DNA from 4 places in the Streptomyces sp. NPDC006925 genome. Region 3 is predicted to be linked to each of the others. Evidence: riboswitches for the same ligand, from Rfam matches in the RefSeq annotation. Region 3 holds a riboswitch; each other region holds the start of a gene.
What was found. A riboswitch is a leader RNA that binds a small molecule or an ion and turns the genes downstream of it on or off. The one in region 3 is predicted to bind cobalamin.

Region 1 (4,200 bases), on a different contig from region 3:
CCGGCCGGCTGAAGTGGGCGTGGGTCACCGCCGTACCGCTGGTGTGGGACGCCGTCGTCACACTGACGGCCAGCTGGCAGAAGGTCTTCTCCACCGACCCGAAGATCGGCTTCTTCCAGCAGCGCGCCGACTACCAGGAGGCCATCGACCAGGGGAAGGTCATCGCCCCCGCCAAGAGCATGGACGACATGCACACGGTGGTCACCAACTCGACCGTGGACGGGGTCCTCTCGGCGCTCTTCGCGCTGCTGGTCATCGTCGTCCTCGCCGACGCGGCCCGGACCTGCGTGCGCGCGGTGCGCGACCCGGAGGGCACGAGGATGCACGAGGCGCCGTACCGGGAGTCGACGCTGACGGCGCCCGCCGGGCTGATCGCCACCAAGGAGGAGAAGGCCGAGCTGGCCGAGGCGGCCGCCGCCGGGCCGTCCGGCGGCGGAGACGGCGGGGGCTCCCGGTGAGCGCGGCCGCCGCCGACCGGATGGTGCGCCCGGTGCTGCGGGCCGGACGCTGGGTGCGCTGGTACCTGCGCGAGCTGACCGACGAGAGCGCCTACGACCGGTATGTGGCCCATGTGCGCCGGCACCAGGGCCCGGACGCGGAGGTCCCCAGCAGGAAGGAGTTCGAGCGGCGCCGCACCGACGCCCGCGAGGGCGACCCGCGCGAGGGCTTCCGCTGCTGCTGAGCACGCGCCCGCCGGGTGCGGTCGAGCGGCGCCGCCGGCCACCCCGGCTACGCCTTGCGGCAGCCGGCGGCGGGCCGCGGTGTCGGTGGTGTGGCGGATGATGACCGGCATGGACATCACCGTGAGAACGGCCAGGCCCGAGGAGTACCCGGAGCTCGGTGAGTTGGTCGCCCGGGCCTACCTGAGCGGCGGGCTGCTGGACCTCGGCGAGGCGGACCCGTATCTGGAGACCCTGCGGGACGCGGCGGGCCGCGCCGACCACGCGGAACTGCTCGTGGCCGAGGGGCACCAGGGCGAACTGCTGGGCACCGTCACCTTCGTCGGCCGCGGCGGGCCCTTCGCGGAGCGGGCGCGCGAGGGCGAGGGCGAGTTCCGGATGCTCGGCGTGCGCGAGTCGGCACGCGGACGCGGGGTCGGGGAGGCGCTGGTGACAGCCTGCTCGGAGCGGGCCCGCGCGCTGGGGCTTTCGGGGCTGGTGCTCTCGACCCAGCCGACCATGCACGCCGCCCACCGCCTCTACCGGCGCCTCGGGTTCCGCCGGGACCCCGATCGGGACTGGAGTCCGGTCCCGGGCGTCACCCTGTGGGCCTACGCGCTGCGCCTGTGAACGCTTCCCCGCCCGGGCCACGCGCCGCGCCCGGCCCGGGTGACCGGTCTCCGTGCCCGCACCCCGCGCCGCGCCAGGGGCGCCGCAGGGGGCCGGCACCGGTTCCCGACACGACCCAGGACGGCACAAGATATGGGGTGCCTGCTTAGGTCGAGCACAAGATGTATGGTGTCTCACGGCTGTCGCCCTCGACGCAGGGGAATCCGGTGCGAATCCGGAACTGTCCCGCAACGGTGAGGGGCCGGCGCGAGCCCGCCCGCGAGTCCGAGTACCTGCCGGCGGCGGCCTGATGAACGTCCAGGTCTCGTGGGTTGGACCGGTGGGCGGAGCGCGCCGTGCCCTGAACAGGGTTCCGGGCCCGGAACCGGGCTCGGTGCCAGAGCGGGGCGGCCGGGCGCGCGCCTCTCCCTCCGTGCCGCTGCCCACGGCCAGTGAGCAGCGAGGGAGAGCACCGCGTGACCGTCACCACCGCCCCCACCCTTCCGGCACCCGCCACCCCCGGCACCGCCACGGGGGACGAGGCCGGCGAGGACCCTTCGGCCGCCGCATTGCGCGCGACCCTCGCCGCGCTCACCGCCGACCTCCCGGACGCGGACCCGGCACCGGTACTGGCCGCGGCGCTGCGCGGCAGGCAACCGGGCGCGGACGCGGTGGAACTGCGCACCCTGGCCATCGAGTCCGCGGCCAGCCGCATCAGCGAGGACCCCGCGTACTCCCGGCTGGCGGCGCGGCTGCTGACCCGCGCGATCCGGGACGAGGCGGCCGTGGAAGGCGTCGTCTCGTTCTCCGACGCGGTGGCGCTGGGCCACGCCGAGGGGCTGATCGCGGACGGCACGCACGCGTTCGTCCGCCGGCACGCCGACCGGCTGGACGCGCTGGCGCGGGAGGCCGTCGAGGACGGCGCCGACGACCGGTTCGGGTACTTCGGGCTGCGGACGGTCCACTCCCGCTATCTGCTCCGGCACCCCCTCACCCGGCGCCCGGTCGAGACGCCGCAGCACTTCCTGCTCCGGGTGGCCTGCGGACTGGCCGTTGACGAGTCGCCGCAGGCCCTCACGGAGGTGGCCGACTTCTACCGGCTCACCAGCTCCCTCGCCTACCTGCCCTCCTCCCCCACACTCTTCAACTCCGGCACCCGCCACCCGCAGATGTCCTCGTGCTATCTGCTCGACTCCCCCCAGGACGAGCTGGACTCGATCTACGAGCGCTACCAGCAGGTCGCGCGGCTGTCCAAGCACGCGGGCGGCATCGGCCTGTCGTATTCCAGGATCCGCTCCCGCGGAGCGCTGATCCGGGGGACCAACGGCCACTCGAACGGCATCGTGCCGTTCCTGCGCACGCTGGACGCGTCCGTGGCCGCGGTCAACCAGGGCGGCCGCCGCAAGGGGGCGGCCTGCGTCTACCTGGAGACCTGGCACGCGGACCTGGAGGAGTTCCTGGAGCTGCGGGACAACACCGGGGAGGACGCGCGCCGCACCCACAACCTCAACCTGGCGCACTGGATCCCGGACGAGTTCATGCGCCGGGTCGAGGCGGACGAGCAGTGGTCGCTCTTCTCCCCGTCCGAGACACCGGAACTGGTGGACCTGTGGGGCGAGGAGTTCGACGCCGCCTACCGCCGCGCCGAGGCCGAGGGGCGCGCGGTCAAACGGCTGCCCGCGCGGCAGCTGTACGGCGCGATGATGCGCACCCTCGCACAGACCGGAAACGGCTGGATGACGTTCAAGGACGCCGCGAACCGCACCTCCAACCAGACCGCGGAACCCGGCAACATCGTGCACTCCTCGAACCTGTGCACGGAGATCCTGGAGGTCACCGACGACGGGGAGACCGCCGTCTGCAACCTGGGCTCGGTGAACCTGGCCGCGCACCTGAGCGAGGACGACGGCGGCCCGCTGACGGACCGGATGGACTGGGAGCGGCTGGACGCCACGGTCCGCACAGCTGTGACATTCCTGGACCGCGTGGTGGACATCAACTTCTATCCGACCGCTCAGGCCGCCGCTTCCAACTCCCGCTGGCGGCCGGTGGGCCTGGGAGTGATGGGCCTGCAGGACGTCTTCTTCCGGCTCGGGCTGCCCTTCGACTCCCCACAGGCCCGCGAGCTGTCCACCCGGATCGCCGAGCGCATCATGCTGGCCGCCTACGAGACCTCCGCCGAGCTGGCCGAGCGGCACGGGCCGCTGCCCGCGTGGGAGGCGACCCGCACGGCGCGCGGCGTACTGCACCCCGACCACTATCCGGCGACGGCCGGGGAACGGGCCTGGCCGCAGCGGTGGGAGGCGCTGCGGCGGCGGATCGCCCGGACCGGGATGCGCAACTCACTGCTGCTGGCGATCGCGCCGACGGCGACCATCGCCTCCATCGCGGGGGTGTACGAGTGCATCGAGCCGCAGGTCTCCAACCTGTTCAAGCGCGAGACGCTCAGCGGCGAGTTCCTCCAGGTGAACACCTATCTGGTCGCGGAGTTGAAGCGGCTGGGGCTGTGGGACACGCGCGCCCGCGAGGCGCTGCGCGAGGCCAACGGCTCGGTGCAGGAGCTGGAGTGGGTACCCGCGCAGGTCCGCGCGCTCTACCGGACGGCCTGGGAGACCCCGCAGCGGGCGCTGATCGACATGGCCGCGGCCCGCACCCCGTATCTGGACCAGAGCCAGTCGCTGAACCTCTTCCTGTCCTCGCCCACCATCGGGAAGCTCAGCTCGATGTACGCCTACGCCTGGAAACGCGGCATCAAGACCACGTACTACCTGCGCTCGCGCCCCGCGACCCGGATCGCGCAGGCGGCCGGGGCCACCGCTTCGGTGCACGCGCCCACCCCCACCCCCGCTCCCGCGACGGCCGACGAGGCCCTCGCCTGCTCCCTGGAAAACCCCGAGTCCTGCGAGGCATGCCAGTAATGACGACGAGCGAC
Region 2 (4,200 bases), 400 kb from region 3:
CCGTGCTGGGTTCGCCGCCCTGCCGGTAGCTGACCGTCACAGGCCGCACCGGAGCTTCGGCGTCGACCGCGGCCTGGAAGAGGGCGCGGCGGAATCCGCTGCCCGACTCGGTGCACCACGTGGTGCCCTGCGGAAAGACCAGCACCGAACGGCCCCCGCGCAGCACGGCCGCCACCTGCGCCACCGTGTCGGGCAGCGTACGGATCCGGTCCCGGTCGATGAACTGCACCCCCGCGCGTTGCGCCAGGGGACCGAACAGCGGCCACTGCGCCACCTCCCGTTTGGCGAGCGCGGTCGCCGGTTCGACGGCCAGCAGCGCGAGCGCGTCGAGCCAGGAGATGTGGTCGGAGACGATCAGCGAGCCCGTCTCGCCCGGACGCCGGCGCCGGCCGGAGAGGGACGCCGGGGCCTCCAGCGTGGCACCGAGCGCCCGGATCACCCCCCGCGCCTGGGTGCGCAGCACCTCCCCGCAGGCGAGGCGCGGACCGCTCGCCAGCCCCCGGAGCAGCGCGCCGGCCAGTGCCGCGTACCGGCGCGCCCGTACGGCGGCGGCCACCGGTGGTACCCGGTGGGCTGCGCACCGCACGGTGCAGGGTGAGGCCACGGTCCAGCAGCTCATCTCGGCTCCCCGAGGAAGTAGCGGTGGTAGCGGTCGTTCAACTGCTCCATGTCGAGCACCACGAAGAAGTCGGCGACGCCGAACTCCGGGTCGTGGGCGGGGGCTCCGCACACCCATGCGCCGAGCCGCAGGTACCCGCGCAGCAGCGGCGGGAGCAGCGCGGAGCGGGCCCTGGCCGGTTCCGCCACCCGCACCGGCGCCGACGGCCGCCACGGGCGGTGTGGGAAGACCTCCATGCCGGAGGGCGGCGCATGGCGTGCCGCGCACAGCGCCCACGTGTGCGCCGCACTCCGCCCGCCGTCCGCCAGCGGTACCGAGGCGCATCCCGCCAGGTAGCGGTGCCCCGACAGCAGCACGTAGCGGGCGAGCGCCGACCACATCAGATTGATCACCGCTCCGGAGCGGTGGCCGGGATGCACGCACGACCGCCCCGCCTCGATCATCGACGTGCGGATCCCCGCCAGCGCTCCCAGGTCGAACTCGCCGTCCGCGTAGGAGTGCCGGACCCTGCCCGGCGGCAGGAGGCGGTAGGTGCCGACGACGTCACCCGTGGCGGTGTCCGTGACGATCAGATGGTCCGCGGCGGAGTCGAAGGCGTCCACGTCGAGGCCGGATGAGCGGGACCCGGCAGCGGCCCCCATCTCCTCGCCGAACACCTGGTGGCGGAGCCGCTGCGCGGCCCGCACCTCGGCCGCGGAGTCGGCGACGGCCGCGGTGTAGGCGGCGCTTTCCCTTGCCGTGTATGAGGTGGTCATCGTGGTGTCTCCTCAGCAGGCTCGTGCCCGGCCCGGCGGACCGGGTCGGGCGGTGGGCGAGGCCGGGCCCGCACGGACCCGGACTTCTCGCAGCGGCACGTGCCCCGGTTCCGGGCGGTGGGGCTCGCCCGGTGTCCTTCGGGAGCACGTCCCGCCGGGTCATGAGTAGCGCCGCGGGCGGGCCGGGTGATGGCCCCCAGGCATCAGCCGCCTGAACCGGGGGTTCCGGCTCGGCGGGTGCCGCGCGGGGACGGGCCGCGCAGGGGGACCTCTCCGGGCGAATCGCCGGGTTTCGTGCACCTTCCGTGCCCCCGGTGCGCGTTGCCGCCTGCCGGCCCGATCCGGTGCGCCGTGCACCTGTGCGGCCGGCACCGCGAGAGCACTCCGCGCGCACGCCCCTACCATTGCGCGCCGGTGCGCGTCCGCCGGGGTGCGCGACCCGGGACGCGGAGGTGACCTCCGCTTTCGCACTCCCTGCCCCCGGCTTGTCACCTGACGTGTGTGCGACTAGTGTCGCCACGCCTTGGTGAACGGGAAATCCGGTGTGAAACCGGTGCGGCCCTCGCCACTGTGATCGGGAATGCCGGCTCCGGCCCTTGCGGGCAGCCACTGGGTCCTCGGACCCGGGAAGGCGGAGTGCGGGCGGTGTACCCGTGAGCCAGGAGACCGGCCAAGGCACGTCGTCCATCCACGAGGTGCTGGAGAGGGTCTGCTGAGCCATGCACATAGCCGAGGGTTTTCTGCCTCCGGCGCACGCGGTCGCCTGGGGCGTCGCGGCGGCGCCGTTCGTCGTCCACGGAGCCCGGTCCCTGACCCGTGAGGTCAGGGAGCATCCCGAGAGCACCCTGCTGCTGGGAGCCGCGGGCGCTTTCACGTTCGTCCTGTCGGCACTGAAGCTGCCATCGGTCACCGGCAGTTGTTCCCACCCCACCGGTACCGGTCTGGGGGCCATCCTGTTCCGGCCGCCGATCATGGCCGTGCTGGGCACCATCGTCCTGCTGTTCCAGGCGCTGCTGCTCGCCCACGGCGGGCTGACCACGCTCGGCGCCAACGTCTTCTCGATGGCGATCGTCGGGCCGTGGGCCGGGTACGGTGCGTACCGGCTGCTGCGGCGCTTCGGCGCGCCGCTGATGGTCGGGGTGTTCGCCGGCGCGTTCGTCGCCGACCTGTCCACCTACTGCGTCACCAGCGTGCAGCTCGCGCTCGCCTTCCCCGACCCGAGCAGCGGCTTCCTCGGCGCACTGGGCAAGTTCGGTTCCATCTTCGCGGTCACCCAGATTCCGCTCGCGATCAGCGAGGGACTCCTCACGGTGCTCGTCATGCGCCTGCTGGTGCAGTCCAGCAAGGGCGAACTGACCCGGCTCGGCGTGCTCCTGTCGGGCAAGCGGAACCGGACCGAGACGGAGGCGGCGGCACGATGAAGCGCAACACCAAGATCAACGCGCTGCTGCTCGTCCTCGTGGCGGCACTCGCCGTCCTGCCGCTGGCCCTGGGGCTCGGCGACGACAAGGAGGAGCCGTTCGCCGGGTCCGACGCGCAGGCCGAGACGGCCATCACCGAGCTGGAGCCGGACTACGAGCCGTGGTTCTCGCCGCTGTACGAACCACCCTCCGGCGAGATCGAGTCGGCGCTCTTCGCGCTGCAGGCCGCCCTCGGCGCGGGCGTCCTGGCCTACTACTTCGGACTGCGCCGCGGCCGCCGCCAGGGCGAGCAGCGGGCCGCCCGGGCGCGGCAGGCCGACGAGCGCACCGACAGCGGCGCCGACGAGTCCGCCACCGGGCGGGCCTGACCCGCTGTGCTGCCCATCGACGCGGCGGCGCACAGCAGCCGCTGGCGCCGCCGCCACCCCGTGGACAAAGCCGTGCTCGGGCTGGGGCTGACCGTCCTGGCCATCTCGCTGCCGCCCTGGCCCGGCGCGGCACTCGTGCTCGGGACGGCTCTCATCGTGCTGCTGGGCCCGGCGGGGGTGCCCGCCCGCAGACTCTGGCGGGCGTACCGGGTGCCGGTGGGCTTCTGCGTGACCGGAGCGGTCACCCTGCTGTTCCAGGTCGGCGGCCCGGACGGGTTCGTCACCCTGGCCGACGGCGGCCTCGCCCGCGCGGGCCGGCTGCTGCTGCGCACCTCCGCGGCCTCGCTCGGTGTGCTCCTGTTCGCCTTCACCACCCCGATGTCCGACCTGCTGCCGCGTCTGGTCCGGGCCGGGGTGCCCGCGCCCGTGGTGGACGTCGCGCTGATGACGTACCGCACCGGCTTCCTGCTCCTCGATTCCATGCGCCGCGTCCGGGAGGCGCAGGCCGCCCGGCTCGGACACACCACACGGGCCGCGCAGTGGCGTTCCACAGCCGGGCTCGGCGCGATCGCTTTCGTACGCGCCTTCGACCGGGCAGCCCGGCTCCAGGCCGGTCTCGCCGGACGGGGCTACGAGGGCACCCTGCGCGTCCTGGTGCCCGAAGCGCGCGTCTCCGTCCGCTTCACCGCCGCGAGCCTGCTGCTGCTCGCCGCCGTCACCGCAGCCACCCTCGGATTGGAGAGTCCGCTGTCATGAACGAGTCGGCCCTGGTCGCCCTGCGGGGCGTGTCCTTCGCGTACGAGGACGGCCCGGTCGTGCTCAGCGCCCTCGACTTCGAGGTGCGCGAGGGCCGCGCCCTCGCCCTCCTGGGCCGCAACGGCAGCGGCAAGACCACCCTGATGCGGCTGCTCAGCGGCGGGTTGCGGCCTCGGACGGGGCAACTGGCGGTGGCGGGCGACCCGGTCCGGTACGACCGCAAGGGCCTCACCCGGCTCCGCACGGCGGTACAGCTCGTCGTGCAGGACCCGGACGACCAG
Region 3 (4,200 bases):
GTGAGCCAGGCGCTGGCGCTGGGGGCCGCGACCGGCGCCGCCCAGGCCCTCATCACCCGGCACCAACACCCCTCAGCCCGTGTCGGCGGGCCTTTGCTGGCCGGGCTGGCCTTCGCGGCAGGCACCGCCGCGGGCCCCGCCGTCTCGGGGGTACTCGCCCAGTACGCGCCGGCCCCCCTGGTCACCCCCTACCTGCTGCACCTGGCGCTGCTGGCCCGGGTCTGGCACCTGATGCGCCGGAACATACCCGAGCCCGATCCGGGGGCCTCCGCGGGAGCCCGCCGACGGTGGCGCCCGGCCCGCCCGCAACTGCCCTCCGCCCTCCGGCCGTTGTTCGTCGCAGCGGGGCTGGCCGGGTTCCTCGCCTGGGCCGTCGTCGGCATCTACCTCGCGCTCCTTCCGGCGCTGCTCGCGCGTACCTCGCGCGGAGCGGGCCCGGCCCTGGCGGGAGGTGTGGTGGCGGCAGTTCTGGTGTGCTCGGTGCTGACGCAGTGCGCCGGGGCGCGCCGCTCGGCACGCTCGGCCCGGTTCGCCGGTCTCGCCGCACTGACCGTGAGCCTGGTGCTCCTGGCCACCGGCGGTGCCGCGTCGCTCCCCGCAACGCTCGTCTCCGCCCTGCTCGCCGGCTCCGGACACGGGCTGGCCGTCGGCGGGGCCGCCCGCGCGGTGGACGCGCGGACACCTCCCGGACACCGCGCCGGGATCGCGGCCGCGCTGTACCTCCTCTTCTACGCGGGGTCCGGAACCCCGGCCGTCGCCGTCGGGCTGATGTCCACGCACATGCCGCTCACTGCGGCGGTGACCGTGCTGAGCTGGGCCGGTGCCGCCCTCGGCGCGGTCGTTCTGTTCGCCACCTGCCGCCTGCCCGTCCCGATGCGACGAGACGGGCGGGCGACGCACTCCGCCGCGCGCGTCCCTCGCCGGGTCTTCCCGAGCGGCCTTCCGGCGCGTGGGACGGGGACGTCTGCACCGGCCCGGCTGCGCGGCCGCCGCCCACGCCCGTCGCCGCGTTCCTCCGTCGGCCCGGCGGACGTTCGTCCCCCGGGCCGACGGCCGGTCCCTCCTGGCCCGCATCGGCCGACAGCGCAGGAACACCCCTCCGGGACGTGGCGGAACCGCTGAACCGCATGAGGGCGACACGGGCAGAGCCACCGCCGGAGTCGGAGAGGGCACGCTCACCTCCGGAGTGCCGGCGCCCGGGACCGGGCGCGGATGGGCCGGGGACTCGCGGGGGCGCACTACCCAGGCGGGGGGCTCTGCGCCTAGGCTGGCGGGGCAGCTGGTTCGTCCCGTCCGCCAGGCGGGACGTCGTAAGAGGGAACCCGGTGGAAGTCCGGGACTGCCCCGCAGCGGTGAGTGGGAACGACAGCCGTCACACGCACTGGACCCGACGGTCCGGGAAGCGACGGCCAGTAGGAGCCCGCCGGGAGACCGGCAGGCGCGCCCGCGAGTCCGAAGACCTGCCCGTTGCCCGCACACGCCCATGTGTGTGCGGACATTCCGGTGACCTCGAGGGCGGGTCGGCGCAGAAATCCCGGTGGACGGACGCAGCCGCGCTTCCGTCGCCCACCGGTGTTCCGTCACCTTCGCTCCTCGTGCTCGCCGGGATCCCGACGAGACATCTCGCGAAGGAGATCTCCGTGACAGCGAAGTCCGCAGCCGCGGCAGCAGGAGCCACCGTCCACGGCTACCCGCGCCAGGGCCCGAACCGGGAACTGAAGAAGGCCGTCGAGGGCTACTGGAAGGGCCGCGTCACCGCCGCCGGCCTCCGGCGGACCGCGAAGGACCTGCGCGCCGCCAACTGGCGGCAGCTCGCCGAGACCGGCATCCACGAAGTGCCCACCGGCGACTTCTCCTACTACGACCACATGCTGGACACCAGCGTCATGGTCGGCGCGATCCCGCCACGGCACCGCGCCGCCGTGGCGGCCGACACGCTGGCCGGCTATTTCGCGATGGCCCGCGGCACCCAGGACGTGGCACCGCTGGAGATGACCAAGTGGTTCGACACCAATTACCACTACCTCGTCCCCGAGCTCGGTCCGGACACCGTTTTCGCGGCCGACGCCACCAAGCAGGCCGCCGAGCTCAAGGAAGCCCTCGCGCTGGGGCTCGCCGCCCGGCCCGTACTCGTCGGCCCGGTCACCTACCTCCTGCTGGCCAAGCCCGCCCCGGGCACCGTCGCGGACTTCCAGCCGCTGAGCCTGCTGGAGCGGCTCCTGCCGGTCTACGCCGAACTCCTCGCCGACCTCCGCGCTGCGGGCGCCGAATGGGTCCAGCTGGACGAGCCCGCGCTGGTCCAGGACCGCACCCAGCAGGAGCTGGCCGCTGCCGAGCGGGCCTACCGCGAACTCGGCGGACTCACCGACCGGCCGAAGCTGCTGGTCGCCTCCTACTTCGACCGGCTCGGCGACGCGCTGCCCGTGCTGGCGAAGGCGCCGGTCGACGGCCTCGCGGTCGACTTCACCGAGGCGGCCGCGGCCAACCTCGACGCGCTCGCCGCCGCCGGGGGCCTGCCCGGCAAGCGCCTGGTGGCCGGCGTCGTCAACGGCCGCAACATCTGGATCAACGACCTGGAGAAGTCCCTGACCACCCTGGGCACCCTCCTCGGTCTCGCCGGCCGGGTGGACGTGTCGGCCTCCTGCTCGCTGCTGCACGTGCCGCTGGACGTGCAGGCCGAACGCGACGTCGACCCCGAGGTGCTGCGCTGGCTCAGCTTCGCCCGGCAGAAGACCGCCGAGATCGCCACCCTCGCCAAGGGCCTGGCACAGGGCACCGACGCCATCGGCGCCGAACTGGCCGCAAACCGCGCCGCCCTGGCCTCCCGCACCAACTCCGCACTCACCCACGACCCGGCGGTACGGGCCCGGGCCGCGGCTGTCACCGAGGCCGAGACCCGCCGCTCCCCGTCCTACGCCGATCGCACCTCGGCCCAGCGCGCCCATCTGGGCCTGCCGGTGCTGCCGACCACCACCATCGGCTCCTTCCCGCAGACGACCGAACTGCGCACCGCCCGCGCCGACCTGCGCGCCGGGCGCATCGACACCGACGCCTACGAGGAGCGGATCAGGACCGAGATCCGCGACGTCCTGGCCTTCCAGGAGAAGGCCGGCATCGACGTGCTGGTGCACGGCGAACCCGAACGCAACGACATGGTGCAGTACTTCGCCGAACAGCTCACCGGCTACCTGGCCACCCAGCACGGCTGGGTGCAGTCCTACGGCACCCGCTACGTCCGCCCCCCGATCCTGGCCGGCGACCTCTCCCGCCCCGAGCCGATGACGGTGCGCTGGACGCAGTACGCCCAGTCGCTGACCGAACGCCCCGTCAAGGGCATGCTGACCGGCCCGGTCACCATGCTCGCCTGGTCCTTCGTCCGCGACGACCAGCCCCTCGGGGACACGGCACGCCAGGTCGCCCTCGCGCTGCGCGACGAAGTGGGCGACCTGGAGGCGGCCGGCACCTCGGTCATCCAGGTCGACGAACCCGCACTGCGCGAGACCCTTCCGCTGCGCGCCGCCGACCGCGATGCCTACCTGGCCTGGGCGACCGAGGCGTTCCGCCTCACCACCGCCGGAGTACGGCCCGACACCCAGATCCACACCCACATGTGCTACGCCGAGTTCGGCGACATCGTGCAGGCGATCGACGATCTGGACGCCGACGTCATCAGCCTGGAGGCCGCCCGCTCCCACATGCAGGTCGCCCACGAGCTGGCCGAACACGGCTACCCCCGCGAAGCCGGCCCCGGCGTCTACGACATCCACTCCCCCCGCGTGCCCGGTGCCGAAGAGGCCACAGCCCTGCTCCGCAGGGGTCTCGAAGCCATCCCGCCCGAGCGGCTGTGGGTCAACCCCGACTGCGGCCTCAAGACCCGCGGCTGGCCCGAGACCAGGGCTTCCCTGGAGAACCTGGTCGCCGCCGCACGAACGGTTCGTGCGGAGCTGCCGCACCGCGCGTCCTGATCCCGGTCCGCGGGCCGGAGCGGCCAGGTCGCGGCCGCTCCGGCCCGTGGGCCCGCACATGTCCCGGCGCGCCGCGAGGAGGGGCAGGATGGTCCCGAAGCCGCGAAGAGCGCAGCCGCAGGGCCAGTGCGCACCACAGACGAGGAGTTCCCCCATGACCGCCGAGCAGCGCTCCGTCCTCCGCACCGTCCGCCGGGCTCTCACGAGCGTGCCGGCGCTCCTCTACCTCACGGTG
Region 4 (4,200 bases), on a different contig from region 3:
CCGCCGACATCGACGGCACCGTCCTGGCCCACAGGTCGGCCAGCCCCGCCTCGACCGGGTTGGCGGGCCGGGGCGGCGGCACCGTCGGGTCGTCCTCCAGCGGCATGAACAGCGGCAGCCGGTCCAGATACGCCTTGCCGCCCACGCGGTCCTGGGTGCGTTTGAACTCTTCCAGGAAATGGTCGTCGAAGAAGAAGACCCACACGTACCAGTCGGTGACCAGCGCCAGGTCGTCGGCGGTGGCGTCGGGGTGGGTGTAGGCGCACAGCAGCGCGTAGTCGTGCGCGTCCAGGTCGGCGGTGTCCCAGATCCCGGACCCCTCCAGCATTCCCATCTGCCGTGCCCACTCCCGGGAATGGGTGCGCGCCTGGTCGACGTGCGGGTTGAGACGGGCGGGGTAGGGCACGTAGAAGTCGGGCAGTTCGAAGGGTTGCGACAACGTTCGTCCCTCGGCTCGTCGATTCGGTGCGGGATCGGCCTACCCGGCCTGGAATGACGAACATCCTTTTTCACCCGGATGTGTGAGGGGCGCTCCGAGGCGCTGTCGAACAAAACCGTTGGCTGTGCGCCGAGTCGGGCTGCTAGCTTCGCTTTCGTGGCGAAGCTGAATCAGATCATCGCAGTCGAGAAGGGCGTCAAGTCCAAGGTGGTGCAGGACCTGGCGCAGGCCCAGCACGGGCTGACGAAACCGCAGATGCTCGCGGGTATCTCGCGTACGTACCAGCCCAAGGACGAAGAGGGCGAGCAGCTTCCGCCGGAGTCGACACGCGTCCAGGTCAAGGCCGAGGATGTACTGAAGGAAACGGCGAAGATCCTCACGCGGCTGTTCGATGTGACGGCCACCAAGGACTGGTCGAACCTCACAGCCCGCGCGGACGTCTCGGTCGACGGCCGTACGGTGCTCTCCGACGTGCCGGTCTCCTACCTGCTGTTCCTGGAGAAGCAGCTGGGCGAGCTCGGCTCGTTCCTGCGGAAGCTGCCGATCCTGGACGGCGCCGAGGCGTGGGAGATCGACCCCTCCACCGACTGGTGGAAGACGGAGCAGGTCCGCACGGTGCGCACCAAGAAGGTGCCGCGCAACCACGTGAAGGCGGAGGCCACCGAGAAGCACCCGGCCCAGGTCGAGGTCTACTACGAGGACATCCCCGTCGGCTACTGGACCACGGTCAAGTACTCCGGGGCCCTCCCGGCCCGACGGGTCAACGAACTGCTGGAGCGGCTGGACAAGCTCGCGGCCGCGGTGAAGTTCGCCCGCGAGGAGGCCAACGGGACCGAGGTCGCCGACAAGCGGGCCGGCGAGGCCGTCTTCGGGTACCTGTTCGCCTGACCGCTCGCACCGGTGCCCCGCTCCGGTGCGGGCGTCCGCGTCCCGGACCTCCGCGTCCCCGACCCTCCGTATCCTGACCGTACGGCTGTCCGTGTGCCGTCCACCCGACCGATCCGGGAGAGTGCCCGCGACCGACCGACACCCCAGACTCCCCGGGCCAGGGGCCGACGCCCCGTCGGCCCGGGGTGCGCCAGGAGCGCAAAGCTGAAACTGAAGCTGATGTGTGAACCCCCGGCCGCACTGTGTCTCGCAGGCGCCGGTCAGTCTCAACCTCTCGCTCCACGCTCAGCATCGCCGTTCATCGCCCGGCAACCGGGGCGGTGACGACCTCGAGACGCTGGTTCGAACCCAGCCGGCGCGTCCACGCTGCGCCGTGGTGGAGTGGCTCCACGCGAGGACATCGCCGAACGATCCGCCCATGAACCGTCAGGGCGTGCGAACGAGCGGCACCCAGGACCCCGGGGCCGGGTAAAGCCCCGGGGTCCCTTCTCCTCTCCCCCTACGCAGGGTTCCGGGGCACTGCCGCGCCCGTCCCCGGCGTCCGGGTGCGTGGTACGTTGCAGCAGCCAGTCAAACCCTTGATCGGGTCAGGGAATCCGGTGCGAATCCGGAGCTGACGCGCAGCGGTGTGGGACTGGGGCGTGCACGAGGCCACTGGGGCGCAGCCCCCGGGAAGGCGCACCGCCCCCGCAGTCCCGAGTCCGAAGACCTGCTGGCGGCCGCGCCCGGAAAGCCCCCGGCGCGGTACGACGCCGGGCCCCGCGATCGGGCCTCTGACGGAGAAGGATCTGCTGGCCATGCGCCGACCGCGCCGCATCCGCGCCCTCGTGCCGGGCCGTCCCCCGGGAGCCGCCCGCAACCGCTCGGCCGCCGCCGGCCGGACCGCCGCACACCCGCGCCCGCCGCACCGCACCGGCCGCGCGGTCCTCACCTCGCTGCTGCTGATATCCGTGACCGCCTGCGCCGGGGGGTCCGGCGACGGAGGCGGAGACGCGCGCGGCTCCTCCGCCGAGGGCTTCCCGTACACCGTCACCAACTGCGGGGTGAAGACCACCTTCACCGAGCCGCCGCAGCGGGCGGTGACCATGAACCAGCACGTCACCGAGATCATGCTGGCGCTCGGCCTGCAGGACCGGATGGTCGGCACCGCCTACCTGGACGACCGGATCCTGCCCCGCTACGCGAAGGCCTACCAGGGCATCGACGTCCTGGCGAAGAAGTACCCGTCCAAAGAGACGCTGCTGGGCGCCGCACCGGACTTCGTCTACGGCGGCTACGCCAGCTCCTTCGACAAGACGGAGGGCCGGTCGCGCGCGGCACTGCGGGAGAGCGGCATCACGACCCGGCTCGACCTGGAGTCCTGCACCGAGGACGTGGACATCGACACGCTGCACCGGGAGTTCCGGGAGGTCGGCCGGATCTTCGGCGTACCGGAACGCGCCGCGGCGCTGGTCAGGAAGCAGGACCGGCAGCTGGCAGCCACCGCGAAGCGGCTGAAGGGGACGGAGAGCACCCGGGTGTTCGTCTACGACAGCGGGGAGAGCTCCGCGTTCACGGCGGGCGGCGCGGGCATCGGCGACGAGATCCTGCGCCGGGCCGGCGCCCGCAACGTCTTCGCCGACCTCGACAAGACGTTCGCCGACGTCTCCTGGGAGCAGGTCGTCAAGCGCGAGCCGGAGGTCGTGGTGATCTACGACTACGGCGGAACGACCGTCGCGCAGAAGAAGAAGCGGCTGCTGGAGGACCCCGCGCTGGCCGACGTGCCCGCGATCGAGCACGAGCGGTTCGCCGTGCTGCCGCTCTCCTCGGCGGTACTGGGCCCGCGGGTGCCCGACGCGGTGGACGCGCTGGCCCGGCAGCTGCGCCCGGAGGACACCGGTGCGCAGTAGCACCGCGCCGCGCGCCTCCGCCGATCCGCTGCGGTGCGCCCTGGTCTGCGGCGTGCTGGCCACCGTCCTGGTCGCCGGGGCGCTGGCCGGGCTGGCGCTCGGCGCGGCCCGGATCCCGCTCCCCGACGTGCTGGCGGCCCTGACCGGCCGGGCGCAGCCGGGCCCGTTCACCACCATCGTGCTCGATGTGCGGCTGCCGCGGGTGCTGCTGGCCGCCGTCGTCGGCGCCGGACTGGCACTGGTGGGCGCGGTGCTGCAGGCACTGGTGCGCAATCCGCTGGCCGATCCGTATCTGCTGGGCATCTCCTCCGGCGCCTCCACGGGCGCCGTCCTGGTCGTCGTCCTGGGCGTCGGGGCCGTCTCGATGCAGGCGGGCGCGTTCGCCGGGGCGCTGCTGGCGATGGTGACCGTCTACGCGATGGCGCGGAGCGGCGCGGCGGTGACGACGGGACGACTGGTGCTGGCCGGAGTCGCGGTGCAGTACGTGCTCTCCGCGCTGACCAGCCTGGTGCTGGTGACCTCCGCGGAGAACGAGCATCTGCGGGCCATCCTCTTCTGGACGCTGGGCGGGCTGGGCCAGGCCCGCTGGCAGACCCTGCTGCTGCCCGCGCTGGTGCTGGGCGCCGGGCTCGCCCTGCTGCTGGCGCTGGCCAGGCCGCTGGATCTGCTGCTGGTCGGTGAGGAGGGCGCCACCGTGCTGGGGCTGGACACCGGACGCTTCCGCGCGGCCTCGTTCGTGCTGGCCTCCCTGGTGACGGCGGTGCTGGTCACGGTGAGCGGCGCGATCGGCTTCGTCGGGCTGATGGTGCCGCACGCGGCGCGGATGGCGGTCGGTGCCGGGCACCGGGCGCTGCTCCCCGTCGCGGCGCTGGGCGGGGCGGCCTTCCTGGTGCTGGCCGATCTGGCGGCGCGCACCGTCGCAGCGCCCGAGGAGATCCCGGTCGGTGTGCTGACGGCTCTCACCGGCGGGCCGTTCTTCCTGTG

Region 1: it holds a riboswitch for cobalamin, as region 3 does, so the genes downstream of both, ACFYNS_RS10890 (ribonucleoside-diphosphate reductase subunit alpha) here and metE (5-methyltetrahydropteroyltriglutamate--homocysteine S-methyltransferase) in region 3, are expected to answer to the same signal.
Region 2: it holds a riboswitch for cobalamin, as region 3 does, so the genes downstream of both, ACFYNS_RS00675 (energy-coupling factor ABC transporter permease) here and metE (5-methyltetrahydropteroyltriglutamate--homocysteine S-methyltransferase) in region 3, are expected to answer to the same signal.
Region 4: it holds a riboswitch for cobalamin, as region 3 does, so the genes downstream of both, ACFYNS_RS04140 (ABC transporter substrate-binding protein) here and metE (5-methyltetrahydropteroyltriglutamate--homocysteine S-methyltransferase) in region 3, are expected to answer to the same signal.

The regions. Positions count from the first base shown of each region.
Region 1 covers NZ_JBIAGB010000006.1:34,607-38,806, forward strand. Annotated here, with positions in the region: gene ACFYNS_RS10875 (carbon starvation CstA family protein) at 1-458, shown strand, start outside; gene ACFYNS_RS10880 (YbdD/YjiX family protein) at 479-682, shown strand; gene ACFYNS_RS10885 (GNAT family N-acetyltransferase) at 792-1,289, shown strand; cobalamin riboswitch at 1,449-1,584, shown strand; gene ACFYNS_RS10890 (ribonucleoside-diphosphate reductase subunit alpha) at 1,745-4,186, shown strand; gene ACFYNS_RS10895 (ribonucleotide-diphosphate reductase subunit beta) at 4,186-4,200, shown strand, end outside.
Region 2 covers NZ_JBIAGB010000001.1:139,451-143,650, reverse strand. Annotated here, with positions in the region: gene ACFYNS_RS00685 (lysophospholipid acyltransferase family protein) at 1-619, opposite strand, end outside; gene ACFYNS_RS00680 (GNAT family N-acyltransferase) at 616-1,374, opposite strand; cobalamin riboswitch at 1,882-2,064, shown strand; gene ACFYNS_RS00675 (energy-coupling factor ABC transporter permease) at 2,094-2,795, shown strand; gene ACFYNS_RS00670 (energy-coupling factor ABC transporter substrate-binding protein) at 2,792-3,163, shown strand; gene cbiQ (cobalt ECF transporter T component CbiQ) at 3,170-3,919, shown strand; gene ACFYNS_RS00660 (ATP-binding cassette domain-containing protein) at 3,916-4,200, shown strand, end outside.
Region 3 covers NZ_JBIAGB010000001.1:535,859-540,058, forward strand. Annotated here, with positions in the region: gene ACFYNS_RS02510 (MFS transporter) at 1-1,122, shown strand, start outside; cobalamin riboswitch at 1,264-1,483, shown strand; gene metE (5-methyltetrahydropteroyltriglutamate--homocysteine S-methyltransferase) at 1,641-3,965, shown strand; gene ACFYNS_RS02520 (SCO4225 family membrane protein) at 4,120-4,200, shown strand, end outside.
Region 4 covers NZ_JBIAGB010000002.1:328,758-332,957, reverse strand. Annotated here, with positions in the region: gene ACFYNS_RS04150 (germacradienol/geosmin synthase) at 1-439, opposite strand, end outside; gene ACFYNS_RS04145 (hypothetical protein) at 596-1,327, shown strand; cobalamin riboswitch at 1,878-2,059, shown strand; gene ACFYNS_RS04140 (ABC transporter substrate-binding protein) at 2,125-3,216, shown strand; gene ACFYNS_RS04135 (FecCD family ABC transporter permease) at 3,206-4,200, shown strand, end outside.